Regions from separate parts of the Microbulbifer sp. YPW1 genome, predicted to be linked through region 1. Evidence: predicted binding sites of a transcription regulator. Region 1 holds the regulator's gene; each other region holds the start of a gene.
The links. The regulator LexA, encoded in region 1, represses DNA repair genes until DNA is damaged. The targets are predictions, from matches to a motif close to ACTGTNTNTANANACAGT.
Positions count from the first base shown of each region.

Region 2: the regulator LexA is predicted to act here: its motif matches at 1,925-1,942, upstream of recA (recombinase RecA).
Region 3: the regulator LexA is predicted to act here: its motif matches at 1,909-1,926, upstream of uvrD (DNA helicase II).

Region 1 is NZ_CP055157.1:3,630,448-3,633,724, reverse strand. Features, by position in the region: gene HUW35_RS14760 (TIGR00730 family Rossman fold protein) at 162-803, opposite strand; gene lexA (transcriptional repressor LexA) at 1,050-1,658, shown strand; gene HUW35_RS14750 (hypothetical protein) at 1,786-2,040, opposite strand; gene HUW35_RS14745 (DUF6586 family protein) at 2,213-2,755, opposite strand; gene topA (type I DNA topoisomerase) at 2,764-3,277, opposite strand, start outside.
Region 2 is NZ_CP055157.1:3,034,977-3,038,253, forward strand. Features, by position in the region: gene HUW35_RS12310 (prolyl oligopeptidase family protein) at 1-193, shown strand, start outside; gene HUW35_RS12315 (MaoC/PaaZ C-terminal domain-containing protein) at 376-1,263, shown strand; gene HUW35_RS12320 (CinA family protein) at 1,347-1,859, shown strand; gene recA (recombinase RecA) at 1,997-3,028, shown strand; gene HUW35_RS12330 (regulatory protein RecX) at 3,031-3,277, shown strand, end outside.
Region 3 is NZ_CP055157.1:1,598,438-1,601,714, forward strand. Features, by position in the region: gene HUW35_RS06755 (DUF4153 domain-containing protein) at 1-635, opposite strand, end outside; gene hexR (transcriptional regulator HexR) at 648-1,502, opposite strand; gene uvrD (DNA helicase II) at 1,958-3,277, shown strand, end outside.

The DNA of each region.
Region 1 (3,277 bases):
AAATCCGATTCAGGTTAACCGCGGCAAATGGGTTCTTTCGCTTCCCAAGGAAAAGAACGAACCCAAAATCCTGCGCTCGAACATGAAGCATCAACTTCTGCACACTACCGATATCGACCTCTCCGAATAGCAGGCACTGATCCTTGATCGGTTGCTCACCCTCAATCATCGCGCTCGCGAATATATTCGACAATGATTTCTGCCGCCTCATCGACGGTATCCACCAACCTGAACAGCTCGAGATCACTCGCATCAATGCAATTCCGCGCAAGCTGCGTATCCACCATCCAATTTACCAGGCCCGACCAGTACTGTTTTCCTACCAGCACAATGGGAAAGCGTCGGACTTTCTGCGTCTGCACCAGGGTTAGCGCTTCAAACAATTCATCGAGTGTGCCGTATCCACCCGGCATGGCGATAAAGCCCACTGCGTGTTTGACGAAAATAAACTTGCGCACGAAGAAATAGCGAAAGTTCAGGCTGATATCCAGATAGGGGTTTGGGGTCTGCTCAAAAGGCAGCTCTATATTGAGGCCGATAGAAGCGCCGGACTGAGTGAAAGCGCCGCGGTTGCACGCTTCCATTATTCCCGGACCTCCGCCGGTAATCACGGGGATACCCTCACTCGCCAACAGCTCACCAAGACGCATGGCCTGCTGATACTCGTTCGTATCTTCGGGAAACCTTGCACTGCCAAAAACCGTCACCGCGCCTTTGAGGGTAATCAGGCGTTCGATACCGTCGACGAGTTCCGATTGAATGCGCAGCACACGCCACGCTTCCGGCATTTTTGCATCCAGCATATGCCTTCTCCATTATCGCTATTCGCAGCCCTGCACGACTTAATCCAACCGTTGAGGCCTGCGGCCTGGAACTGCAGACATAAACCGCCTCAGGGCCATTCAAGTCTAGCAGTAATCAGGCGCCGCCCCCGGAAGATTGCGCACCCGCCAAATCTGTATATAATCACAGCAACTGTATATAAATACAGACACCGGACTCCAGGAACAGATGCCGGGAATAACTCCGGAAACAACAGGAACGCGCCCATGACAAATCTCACCGCCCGCCAGGCACAGGTACTGGAGCTGATCAAAAGTTACCTGGACGATACCGGTTACCCACCTACCCGGGCTGAAATTGCCCAGGAACTGGGCTTCCGCTCCCCCAATGCGGCGGAAGAGCACCTCAAGGCACTCGCGCGCAAAGGGGCCATCGAGATGGTTGCCGGTGCCTCGCGCGGCATTCGCATTCCCGACTATCACAGCGGCCTGCCGATCGTCGGCCGGGTAGCCGCCGGTAATCCGATCCTGGCGGAAGAGAATATCGAGGAGTACTGCGAGATTCCGGCAGAGTTCTTCCACCCTCCCGCAGATTACCTGTTGCGGGTTCACGGAATGAGCATGAAAGACGCCGGCATCCTCGACGGTGATCTGCTGGCCGTGCAGCGCACAGAGAACATTCGCAACGGTCAGATCGTGGTTGCACGTATCGAAGATGAAGTGACGGTGAAACGCTTCAAGCGCCGCGGAAATCAGGCAACCGTACAGCTGCTGCCCGAGAACGAGGACTTCAACGTTATTGAGGTAGACATGCGCGACAGAAACTTCGCGATCGAGGGGCTGGCTGTTGGCGTCATTCGCCAGAACCCCCTGTAATGGCACATGATTCGCCATAAACAGTAAAAAGCAGACATAAAAAAACAGGGCCATTGCCCTGTTTTTTTATGTCTGGCCAAAGTACAGGTATCCACTACCCGCAGCTTCCCGAAACTCGCAGGCTGCGTCAGTGGATGGTGTGCTCGGTAATATCCACTTCCTCTTCTTCGAAGGGTTCCGGCTCCAGCTCATTGATATCCTGTACCGCCTCGATGCCGGCCTCAAGCATGGCCCGCGCAATGGCAATCTTGTGCTCGCGCAGAAACTCGAGACTCTCCTCAGAGAAATGGATACGCACCAGCGGGTCCTCTTTGTGACCAGCGCGTCGCAGCGCTACATCACCATTGGACAACTCGATGATTTCGTAGGTCTCAGAAGACATTCATTTCTCCAATTACTTCTCAATTACCTCACACCGGCCACCCGCATATCCGAGAGCGCGACCAGGTACCGGGCGCGGCGTGATTTGAGGCCAGTGTAACACAGCGGCAAATGATTAATCAGTGGCGGGGCCGGGCAGGCTTGGCCCTCAACTGGGCCATTGATGGTGGGAGTTACCACTCCTGGCCGTGGGCACGCTGACGCTGGACCAGCTCATTCAGGGCCCGGAGCCACTCCTCAAGGGAATCCCGATTCAGGGCTTCGGGCGCGCGAGTATCCAGCTGCCGCACAGGGATCAGGCTTTGCGCACCGGTAGAATCCGCGGGCGACTGGACCGCGCCCCCGGCAGGATGCCACAGGGCCCGCCAGGCTGCTTCCAGCCCCTGGAACCAGCTGTCGGGATTCTCCGCCAGGCTGACCAGCTCGTTGACCTCGGCACTGAACTTGCCACGCGAGGCCACCAGCTGCGCCAGTGCATGCGCGGTTTCCGGCTCACCGCCGGGCGCAAAGCCCAGCTGCAACTGATGCCCCTGCTCCGCCAGAAACGCCCGGTAGGCGCGCCACAATTGCAGCAGCGCGCCCTGGCACAGGGCACTCTCATAGAGCGACTCCGGCGACAGCGGGTTGGACTGTTCCGCCGCTGGCGCAGGAGACTGAAGGATCAGCTGGCATCGACGCAGGGCCGATGCCACGGTACCCGTATACGGATTACTCACAGGGCAACCTACTTTGTCGGGGCTTTTTTGGCTGCAGCCTTCTTGGCCGGGGCCTTTTTCGCTGCGGCCTTTTTCTTGGCAGGTGCTTTTTTGGCGGCTGCTTTTTTCTTCGCGGGCGCTTTCTTGGCCGGTGCCTCTACCTGCCATTTACCGTCGCGATAGAAGGCCTTCCAGCCGGTCGCCTTGCCCTCTTCCTCACTCTGGACGTACTGCTCCTGAGTCTTGCGGCTGAAACGGACCACTGTGTCGCGACCCTCGTTGTCCTCGGTGGGAGCCGAAAACAGGAAGCTGTACTTGGGGTCAATCTCGTCTTTGTGCGGCAGCAGTTCCTTGATCAGCGGTGCGCGAGTCTCCCGGTTTTTGGGGAACTGGCTCGCCGCCAGGAACAGGCCCGAGGCGCCATCGCGCAGGATATACGTATCATCCACCTTTTCGCAGGGCAGCTCGGGCATGGGTACCGGATCCATTTTGGGCGGTGCCGGCTGGCCACTCTTGAGCAGCTTGCGGGTGTTTTTGCAGGTT
Region 2 (3,277 bases), 600 kb from region 1:
ACCGGCGCACTCCTTCAAGTTCGCCGCGGAACTGCAGTCCAAGCAGCAAGGTGCCGCCCCCACCCTGATCCGTATCGAGACCAATGCGGGCCATGGCGCGGGCACACCGGTCTCCAAGACCATCGAGCAGTACGCGGATATCTTCGGCTTCACCCTGTTTAATATGGGCGTTTCCGAACTGCCCGGCAGCTGATCCCCGGTTTATTGCTATCCTTAACAAAGCCCGGCACCTGCCGGGCTTTGTCATTTTTCAGGCATCAACGGTAGGCAAAATGGTCGGCGGGGTACCGCTGTGGCCCGGATTCGACTTATGATGCAGAACTGACCAGTCTTATGCCCAGATTTTCCACTGCAGCCGAAGTAGCAAGCAGGCCTATGCCCTTACAGATTCAACTCAATGCCCGTCCGGCAGTGCTGCCGCTCTATTTCCGTGCGCTCACCGCGCGCAAGCGGCGCCAGGTATCCGGCGGGGACGAAGCGGTGCTCGCTACCGTGCGACTGCGGCAACAGGCGATCGACAGTGCGCAACTGCGTGAGTATCGCGAGGTCTGTGGTTTTGGCAGCGGGCCCTCGGTTCCCGCCACATACCCCTTCGTACTCGCTATGCCGCTGCATCTGAAATTGCTGGTTTCCGATGCCTTCCCTTTTCCTGTGCTGGGGGTGGTGCATGTGCGCAACCAGATCAGCCAGTACCGGCGTTTGCAGGAAAGTGACCGACTGGATATCCGCTGCGATCTGGGCGCCCCGAGTGCCGTGAAGCGGGGGTATGAGTTCGATCTCCGCACCCGGGTCTACGTGGCCGGCGAGTTGGTGTGGGAATGTGCAAGCACCCTGTTGGCGAGGGCTGCGCACAGCGGCGCTGTTCGGCCAACCCGCGCGTCTTTCGCCGAGCGCGGGGACATTGACCCCGACGGAACAGTCGAGTGGCCGGTGCCGGCGGATATTGGCCGGCGTTATGCCAGGGTCTCCGGTGACAGGAATCCGATTCACCTGTTTGCCTCCACGGCCAAACTATTCGGTTTTCCCCGTGCCATCGCCCACGGTATGTGGCTGAAGGCGCGCTGTCTCGCGGCGCTGGAGAAGACCGCCCCAGCCGATCCACTGTTTGACCGGTTTCGCTTCGGTGTCGAGTTTAAAAAGCCGGTGCTGCTGCCTTCGCAGGTCTCCCTGCTGCACACCCGGGATGACGATCTGCTGAGGTTCAGTCTCACCGGTGAGGAGAGCCGGCGCGCGCATCTCTGTGGGCGTATTGAGGCCATCTAGCCTGTTATTTACTGTTTGCGTAAACTCGGGCCCACGCTGATAGGTCGGAGTGATGACCTGTTGATTGTGGCTAAGGAGTGAGTGTGGATTCTGAAATCCGGCAATTGGCAGCCAGCCTGGGGCGCGCGCTTCAGAGCCTCGGTTGGAAAGTGACTGCGGCCGAGTCGTGTACCGGTGGTGCCGTCGCCGCGGCCATCACCTCCGTTGCAGGGGCTTCCGCCTGGTTTGAGGGCTCGGTGGTGTCCTATGCAGATCGTATCAAACGGGAATTTCTCAGTGTCGACCAGAAAGATCTGGAGGAGCTCGGTGCGGTCAGCGAGTCGGTAGTACGGCAGATGGCCGTGGGCGTGTTCAACCGCCTGGATGCAAATCTGGCGGTGGCGGTGAGCGGTATCGCCGGGCCCGATGGCGGCAGCGAGGAAAAACCAGTTGGCACCGTCTGGATCGCCTGGGCCCATGGCGAGGGCCAGGAGCCAGTCAAGGTGGACGCTCGGTGTATGCATTTCACCGGCAGTCGCGCGGATATCCAGGCGCAGACTGTAGTCGCGGCGCTGCAGGGCATGCTGGATATTGCGGAGTCTCACCGCACCAGCTGATTCCTGCTATCTCTGAATTCAGGCACCGGGAACGAGTTCCCGGCGCCGACCATCAATTCCGGATTACTGGTTGCTTATACAGTAATTTTTCTCTAAGCTCCCTCCCATAACCAATCTTCAAGTACACGGGAAGGGTCATGGATTCCAACAAAGACAAGGCTTTACAGGCGGCGCTGTCACAGATCGAGCGTCAGTTCGGCAAGGGCACCGTCATGCGCATGGGGGATAAAGAGCGCGTGCGTATCCCCGCGATCTCCACCGGTTCCCTCGGCCTGGACGTGGCACTCGGCATTGGCGGCCTGCCTCGCGGTCGTATTGTTGAGATCTACGGACCTGAATCCTCTGGTAAAACCACTCTGACCCTGCAGGTCATTGCGGAAGCCCAGCGCAAGGGCGGCACCTGTGCCTTTGTAGATGCGGAGCACGCTCTCGACCCGATTTACGCGGAGAAGCTTGGTGTCAACGTTGACGAGCTGATCGTATCCCAGCCGGATACCGGTGAGCAGGCCCTGGAAGTGGCCGATATGCTGGTGCGCTCCGGTGCTGTCGATGTACTGGTTGTGGACTCCGTTGCCGCGCTGACCCCGCGCGCTGAGATCGAAGGTGAAATGGGCGATTCCCACGTCGGCCTGCAGGCGCGACTGATGTCCCAGGCACTGCGCAAGCTCACCGGTAACATCAAGAATACCAACACCCTGTGTGTATTCATCAACCAGATTCGTATGAAGATCGGCGTGATGTTCGGTTCTCCGGAAACCACCACCGGCGGTAACGCACTGAAGTTTTACTCCTCTGTACGTCTGGATATCCGTCGTATCGGCTCGGTAAAAGAGGGCGACGAAGTCGTCGGTAACGAGACGCGGGTGAAGGTGGTCAAGAACAAGGTGGCCCCGCCATTCAAGCAGACCGAATTCCAGATCATGTACGGCGAGGGGATCAACCTGCTGGGCGAGATCGTCGATTACGGTGTGAAGATGGGCCTGGTGGACAAGGCCGGTGCCTGGTATAGCTACAAGGGCGACAAGATCGGCCAGGGCAAGGCCAATGCGGTCAAGTTCCTCAAGGAAAATGTTGATATCCGCAACGATATCGAATCCCAGCTGCGCGCCCAGCTTCTGGGTGACGTAGTCGCCGCACCGGCGGAAGAAGTGGAAGCCGCGGAAGACTGATTTTGTCTTTTCCCCAAGATACTGTCGGCGGCGGGGCAAGCTTGCCGTCGACAGATTCCCCCGAAGATACCCCATCCCCCGTCGAAGCCTTCCAGGCACTATTCAGCAGTGCACTGGAATTGCTGTCCCGTCGTGAACATTCCTGTCAGGAATTGCGCCAGAAACTTGCTGCCAAGCATCCGCACGCGGATTTTGATGCAGTACTGCAGCGCCTGCAGGAGCTCAATTATCAGTCAGATCAGCGTTTTA
Region 3 (3,277 bases), 2.0 Mb from region 1:
ATGGCGCCGCAGCCCGCCACCAACCAGGTCACCGGAAAGATAAACCACTCTTCGCGGAACAGGTCGTGGAAGAAGTCTACGCCGACCAGTTTGAACAGTGCCTGCCACAGCTGCAGGATCAGCCAGAAGATACCGGCGAAGACCAGGGTCAGTGCTGCGGTCAGTGCGTTGTCCCAGGAGTAGTGGAAAAGACCGCTGTATTCGGGCTTCTTCAGGCGCTGTACGCCGGTGGCGCTGGCGCGCAGCATAAACGCGAGGATAAACGTGGCGATCGCCATGGTGATGGAGAATTCCACCGGCCAGTCGCAGCGGATCTGGTCTGCAGGTGTGCACTGGTAACCCTGGTACAGCCCGAGCAGTGCCAGCAGGAGTGCGTATCCGCCGATAATCCACCAGTAGCTGTGGGTCAGGCGCGGGGCAATGCTGATGATGACCAGTGGCGGGATGGCGAGGGTGATGGTGTAACACAGGAATTGCCACACCGGTGACCAGGCTTCGACCGCAGCCGAGGATTTCAGTGCGTAGAGCACCAGCCCCTGCAGCAGTGCGGCAATCAGGATCAGGCGCTTTTCGCTGAAGCCAAGATCGGAATCATTCCGCTCGTTTTCTGTCACTTCGCTGCTGCTTCCCTGCATTTCGCGTCCCGGTCAGTGCTTTTCCTCACGCAAGTTATACAGGCCCTTTTTCAGCTTGAGCAGGTGTTCCTGCAGCTGGGGGCCCTTGCGCTGGGCGACGCCGATGGCAAGTACGTCGATCACTACCAGGTGGGCGATGCGGGAGGAAAGCGGGGTGTACAGCTCGATATCCTCTTCCACATCCACTTCCAGGGGGATACTGGCCTGGCGGGTCATGGGGGAGCCGCTGGGGCCGAGGCCGATAACGGTGGCGCCCTGCTGTTTGGCCATTTCCATGGAACGCAGCAGGGAGGAGGTGCGACCGCTCTGGGAGATAGCGACCACCACATCGCCGGGCTGCATGCTCATGGCGGACATGCTCTGCATGTGGTGGTCGGAGTGGGCGGCGGTGGCCATCTGCAGGCGGAAAAATTTGTGCTGGGCGTCGGCAGCGACCGCACCGGAGGCGCCAAAGCCGAAGAACTCCACCCGCTTGGAGGCGGCGATGGCGGACACGGCCGCTTCCAGGGCGCGCCCGTCGATCTTGTCGCGCACGTTCAACAGGGTGTCGACGGTGGAGTCGAAGACCTTGCGCTTGTATTCGGCGATGGTGTCGGTTTCGGTAACGGCGATCTGGCCGAAGCTGGGGCTGGAGGCCAGTTGCTGTGCCAGGTTGAGCTTGAATTCCTGGAAGCCGGAACAGCCGACGGCGCGGCAGAAGCGCACCACGGTGGGCTCACTCACCTGGGCTTCGGTGGCGAGATCCACTATCCGCATATGAATGATTTCGCCGGGATTGGCGAGGATGTATTCGGCGACCTTGCGCTCCGATTTCCGCATGGCGCTCAGCTGTTCGCTGATCCGCTGCGTGACTTCCGCTGGCTTCACGACACTACCTTCTATGGTTCAAGCTGTGCAGTTTAGCGGCATGGCGGGGTGCTGGCGAGCCTTGGCTTGTTTTGGCGTTGGTGGCGGTAGTGATGCCGGTGGGCCTATGCGGGACACGCCGTGAACCCATCCCTGGGGGCTCTTCCGCGAGGTCCCTCTCGCGGAAGGTCCCGCATAGGCCCACCGGCACCACCACCTTCGCTTCGGGTCTCTGAGTTTTGGGCAAATTTTGCGAGTCAGACAGGACTCGAATGCTAAGGGGCTGATACCGGATATAGCTTTGCGGGACCGTCTGCGGCCAGGACGGCCGCAGCCGAGCCCCCAGGGATGGGTTCACGGCGTGTCCCGCAAAGCTATATCCGGTAGCAGGCCCGCCACCGAACCTTATTCGGGCGCACCACAAAACCCTGTTTATATACCCAGTTATCCCAAAACCCCTGATACAATCCGCCCCCATGGACGTATCTGAACTCTTAGACCCCCTCAACGACCCCCAGCGCGAAGCCGTCGCGGCGCCGCCGGGCAATCAACTGGTTCTGGCTGGCGCCGGCTCGGGCAAGACCCGCGTGCTGGTGCACCGTATCGCCTGGCTGATGCAGGTGGAGGGGGCATCGCCCTACTCCATTATGGCAGTGACCTTCACCAACAAGGCCGCACGCGAGATGCGCGGGCGCATCGAGGAGCTGCTGGGGGTAAATACCTTCGGCATGTGGGTGGGCACTTTCCACGGGCTCGCCCACCGCCTGCTGCGCGCCCACTGGCAGGAAGCGAAGCTGCCACAGAACTTCCAGATCCTCGACAGCGACGACCAGCTGCGTCTGATCAAGCGGGTGCAGAACGAACTGGGGTTGGACGACAAGAAGTGGTCCCCGCGGGAGACCCAGTGGTGGATCGGCGCCCAGAAAGATGAGGGCATCCGCCCGCAGTATATCCAGCTGACCGGCGATCCCTGGCTGCAGACCATGGTGCGGATTTACAGCGCCTACGAAGAGGCCTGCCAGCGCGCCGGGGTGGTGGATTTTGGCGAGCTACTGTTGCGCGCACACGAGCTGTTGCTCAACAACGACAGCATTCTCGCCCACTATCGCCGCCGCTTCCCGTTCATCCTGGTGGACGAGTTCCAGGATACCAACACCATTCAATACGCCTGGCTGCGCCTGCTCGCCGGCGATCAGTGCTGTATCACCGCGGTGGGCGACGACGACCAGTCCATTTACGGCTGGCGCGGCGCCAAGATCGAGAATATCCAGCACTTCGAGGCCGACCTGAAAGGTGTGCAGACGGTGCGCCTGGAGCAGAACTACCGCTCCACCAGCACCATCCTCAACGCCGCCAACGCGGTCATCGCGCACAACTCCGGCCGTCTCGGCAAGGAGTTGTGGACCGAGGGTGACAAGGGCGAACCTATCTCGCTCTACTCCGCCTACAACGAACAGGACGAGGCGCGCTTTATTGTCGAGCGTATCCAGGACTGGGTGCGCGACGGTAATCGCCATGACAGCGTGGCAATCCTGTATCGCTCTAACGCCCAGTCTCGGGTTTTAGAAAGCGCTCTGCGCGATGTTTTGCCTTACCGTATTTATGGTGGACTAAGTTTCTACCAGCGCAAAGAAGTAAAAGATGCGCTTTCTTACATGCGCCTGATCACTAACCGTCACGACGATACCTCCTTCGAGCGGGTGGTGAATACCCCCACCCGCGGGATCGGCGTGCGCACCGTGGATCTGGTGCGCGAGTTCGCTCGCGAGCACGGCAGTTCCATGTGGGATGCCGCG